Regions from separate parts of the Aliidiomarina minuta genome, predicted to be linked through region 2. Evidence: predicted binding sites of a transcription regulator. Region 2 holds the regulator's gene; the other holds the start of a gene.
The links. Region 2 encodes FliA, which starts transcription of late flagellar genes. Its sites were predicted from a motif close to CTAAAGNTNNNNNNNNNNNNGCCGATA; they were not measured.
Positions count from the first base shown of each region.

Region 1: CWE09_RS05450 (flagellar protein MotY) is a predicted target of FliA. The motif match lies at 1,146-1,172, and genes of this name have one in related genera.

Region 1 is NZ_PIPL01000001.1:1,128,895-1,131,299, reverse strand. Features, by position in the region: gene CWE09_RS05460 (peroxiredoxin) at 1-386, shown strand, start outside; gene rnt (ribonuclease T) at 438-1,076, opposite strand; gene CWE09_RS05450 (flagellar protein MotY) at 1,204-2,112, shown strand; gene nth (endonuclease III) at 2,121-2,405, opposite strand, start outside.
Region 2 is NZ_PIPL01000001.1:1,367,314-1,369,718, forward strand. Features, by position in the region: gene CWE09_RS06545 (protein phosphatase CheZ) at 1-250, opposite strand, end outside; gene cheY (chemotaxis response regulator CheY) at 270-653, opposite strand; gene CWE09_RS06555 (RNA polymerase sigma factor FliA) at 701-1,426, opposite strand; gene CWE09_RS06560 (MinD/ParA family protein) at 1,419-2,261, opposite strand; gene flhF (flagellar biosynthesis GTPase FlhF) at 2,310-2,405, opposite strand, start outside.

The sequences.
Region 1 (2,405 bases), 240 kb from region 2:
GTTGTTCAATCGACTCTCAGTTTTCACATAACGCATGGCGTAACACCAGTGTTGATAACGGTGGTATTGGTGAAGTTAAATACCCACTGGTTGCTGACGTTAAGCACGAAATCTGTAAAGCATACGATGTAGAGCATCCTGAAGCAGGCGTAGCTTTCCGTGCGTCTTTCTTGATTGACGAAGCTGGTCAGGTACGTCATCAGGTAGTTAACGACTTGCCTCTGGGTCGTAACATCGATGAAATGCTGCGTATGGTTGACGCTTTGAACTTTCACGAAGAACACGGTGAAGTTTGCCCAGCTGGCTGGAACGAAGGTGACGAAGGTATGAAAGCGGACGCTGCAGGCGTTGCTGATTATCTGTCTAAGAATTCTGGCAAGCTGTAAGCCTACCGGAAATAAAAAAAACCGCGCTTCGGCGCGGTTTTTTTGTGCGTGTTAGGGGAGGGGCCAGCCGCCGAGGGCGCGCCAGCGGTTTACCATCCAGCAGAACAGTTCTGCGGTACGTTCGGTGTCGTAGACGGCTGAGTGGGCCTGGTTGCCGTCGAACTCTATACCTGCGGTCTTACAGGCTTTCGCAAGTACCGTTTGCCCAAGTGTTAAAGCGGCTAGTGCCGCGGTGTCAAAAGTAACAAAGGGGTGGAACGGGTTGCGTTTTATATTGTTGCGTTGGGCTGCGGCCATCATGAAGTTGTGATCAAAAGTGGCATTGTGCCCGACCAGCACTGAGCGCTGACATTCGGCAGCTTTTTGCGCTTTACGTACCGCTGTGAAAATTTTCTTAATAGCTTCGTCTTCACTGATAGCGCCACGTAAGGGGCTATGGGGATCAATGCCGTTAAATTCGATGGCAGCCTGCTCGATATTAGCGCCGGCAAAAGGTTCGACGTGCGCATGATGGGTGGCCACCGGGTGTAGATCTCCGTTATCATCAAAGTCGAGGATAACAGCGGCGATTTCCAGCAGGGCATCGGTTTGTGAATTAAAGCCTGCGGTTTCGACATCAATAACTACGGGTAAATAACCACGAAAACGCTCTTTCATTTTGTTGTTGGTGCTGGGGCTGGTCTCGCTCATGAAGCTCCTGTGTGCCATCTTCACTGTGATTTTAACGCTGGCTAGTATGCCAGAAAGGCGTTTTAAATGCTAAAGAAGCACGGCCAGGGGTCGATAAATAAGTCAAACCCGGAACAGGAAGCGATCCATGCTTAAAAAAGTACTGACCTTATCTTTATTAGCAGGCTTGATAGCAAGTCAGACGGCTAATGCATCAGTGCGTCAGTATGGAGCCAACCTGGATAACTCAGAGTGGCGGGTCAGTGAATACTCTCCGCTGCAATGTACCCTTGAGCACGATATTCCCCGTTATGGTAATGTGCGTTTTGTCAGTGAAGCGAGTCGCGATATGAACCTGCGCCTGCAGCTGGACATGATGCGTTTGCCTGATACTTACGATGTGGCTCGCGTTAAATCGGTGGCGCCGCACTGGCGTCCTGGTGTCGCCAGCCAGGAACTGGGTAATATGGATCTCTATCGTCAGTTCAGCAGTGAATTGGACAAACCTATGGCGTGGACAGTATTGACTGAGCTTGAGAAGGGGATGAAGCCAACTTTCTTTTATGAAGACTGGCACAATTCACGAGATTCGGTGCAGGTCAGTTTATCGGCAGTCAACTTCCATGACCGTTATGATGACTTTTTACATTGCATCAGTAACTTGTTGCCCTACAGCTTTGAAGATATTTCTTTTACGGTGTTAAATTATCAGGAATACACTGAGCAGTTAACCAACCCTTCGAAACGCCGGCTCATGCAGATTAGCGAATACTTACGCCATGATACTGATATTCAGCTGGTGCTGGTCGATGCGCATACTGATTCTTACGGTACCTACGAAGAGAACGAAGAACTGGCTGAGCGACGTGCTCAGTCGGTGAAAGATTTTTTACTACAGCATGGTGTAGAAGAAGAGCAGATTGCGGTGAATGCGCATGGCGAAATGCGCCACTCTGCTGGTAACCAGAATGAGTTGGAGCGAGCTAAAAACCGTCGCGTGGTGATTCAGATGAAGCGGCCTTTTAATCCTTCCTTGCTAAGCAGCCGTGCTGATTAAAAGCACGGCTAAATTTCGGTTTTCTCTTTAAACTCACAAAGATCTTCAATAATGCATGAACCACAGCGCGGTTTGCGGGCAATACAGGTATAGCGGCCGTGTAATATCAACCAGTGATGGACGTCGACTTTAAACTCCGCAGGCACTACTTTAATCAGCTTCTGCTCCACATCGACCACGTTCTTTCCCGGTGCTAACTTAGTGCGGTTACTGACTCTGAAAATATGAGTGTCAACGGCAATAGTGGGCCAGCCAAAGGCGGTATTCAGCACTACATTGGCGGTTTTTCGACC
Region 2 (2,405 bases):
TCAGGCGATTTTTGGCATCCGGCAAGTCATCTGAAGTCATTTTTTCCAGCCGTGGATCGAGCTGAAAATCAGATAACGAATCATGCAACTGACGGGTAAGTTTGCCAACAGACATGAACAAGTCATCGCTGCTCTCATCTTTTAAACCAAGGAAAAGCGCGTTCGCTTCTTCCTGCTTATCAGCTTCGAGTAAGATTACCAGCTCACGTGCCTGTTCAAGGCTAATTGCCGGCCCAACTTCGCTTTTCATAGGCTGGTCCTTGCTTTGATTACCCAAGACGTTCAAACACTTTGTCCAGTTTTTCTTTCAACGTGGCCGCCGTAAAAGGTTTTACTATATATCCGTTTACACCCGCTTGAGCTGCCTCAATGATCTGTTCACGTTTCGCCTCCGCCGTCACCATAAGCACAGGAATCTCTTTCATGCTGTCGTCGGCCCGAATAGCCCGCAACAGATCAATCCCCTGCATACCAGGCATGTTCCAGTCAGTTACAACAAAATCAAAATCACCATTCTGCAGCATCGGCAGCGCGGTAGTACCGTCATCTGCTTCTTCTATATTCTGGAAACCAAGATCACGTAACAGATTCTTGATAATACGTCGCATCGTAGAAAAGTCGTCTACGACCAGGATTTTCATACTTTTATCCAAAGTACCCTCCACTGAGGCAATTGATTTATAAAAGGTTAATTATTATATCAGCCAGTCCAGTCTTGCATACGCGATTTTAGTCGTAGCATGGCCTGGCTGTGTATCTGACTTACCCGAGATTCGCTGACACTTAATACTTCACCAATTTCTTTTAAGTTCAGTTCTTCATCGTAATATAAAGACAATACCAGCGCTTCACGTTCTGGCAAAGTCCGAATTGAAGCTGATAAAGAGCGCTGGAACGCATCCTGCTCTATATCATTAAAAGGGCCATCAAAAGAAGCGTCCTGCTTATCAGAAAGCAAAGCGTCTTCCGTTACCCCTAAATCTTCGATGCCAATCATACGCCCTGAGCGCACGTCATTCAAAATATGATGATAATCATCGAGTTCCATATTCAGTTTTTCGGCAACTTCCAAATCCCGTGCATCGCGGCCAGTCTCACTTTCAACTTCACGAATAGCGGTCGCAATCAGGCGGCTATTTTTATGCACTGAACGAGGTGCCCAGTCGCCACGCCGGATTTCATCCAGCATGGCACCGCGAATACGGATCCCGGCAAAGGTTTCAAAACTGGCCCCTTTGCTATGATCAAAATTACCTGATGCCTCCAACAGGCCTATCATGCCTGCCTGAATCAGGTCATCGACCTGCACACTGGCGGGTAAACGGGCCACCATATGGTGCGCTATACGTTTCACCAGATTGGTATGTTGTTCAACAATCTGGGTCCGGTCGTCGCGAGATATCGCGTAGGCAGCTGCTTTACTCATTGGCCACCCCTTTATAGGTTGTCGGCTGTTGTACTAATTGCTCAATAAAAAATTCTAAATGACCGCCTGGCTGACCACTGACCGGCCACCTGGCCGCCCGGTGGGCCAGCGCTTTAAATGCCAGTGAAGAAGGCGATCTGGGAAAGGCTTCTATCACCAGTTGCTGACGCCTCACGCCTTTGCGCAGGTTTTCGTCATAAGGCACTATAGCGGCCAGCTCCAGCGCTACATCAAGGAAGCGGTCGGTCACTTTAGTCAGCTTGTTGAATAAAACCTGCCCTTCACGCATGGTTCGCACCATGTTGGCAATGACTTTAAAACGGAACACCTGATGCTCCCGGCTGAGTACCTTGACCAGTGCGTAAGCATCAGTAATCGACGTAGGCTCGTCACAGACCACCAGAACCACATCCTGAGCAGCACGGGAAAAACTAAGAACCATATCCGATATGCCTGCCGCAGTGTCGATGATTAAGACATCGAAATCTTCCTGCATGGAGCTGAAGGCGCGAATCAGGCCAGCGTGTTCTGCAGGGCTTAATTCAACCATATTGCGGGTGCCTGAGGTGGCTGGCACTATTTTTATGCCCGCCGGGCCTTCTACCAGAATATCATCTAAGTCGCACTGTCCAGCCAGCACATGAGACAGATTCCGGCGCACTCGTAGCCCCAACATGACATCTACATTGGCCAGCCCCAAATCAGCGTCCAGAACTAATACTCGCTGCCCTTGCTGAGCCATGCCCACGGCCATATTCAGAGAAACATTGGTTTTACCCACGCCTCCTTTGCCGCCGGTGACCGCAATCACCTTGACCATGCTCTGCTTCATCATTTTGCGTAAACCGCTTGCTTGATCTATCACGATAGTTATCTCTTCTTATTACTGCTGTGACAGCTGCGAACTCGCTTCCGCATTAAAGCGGTAGCTCTCGGGCTTAGTCTTTGCTGCCATAGCTGCAGCCTGTTCTATCAGATA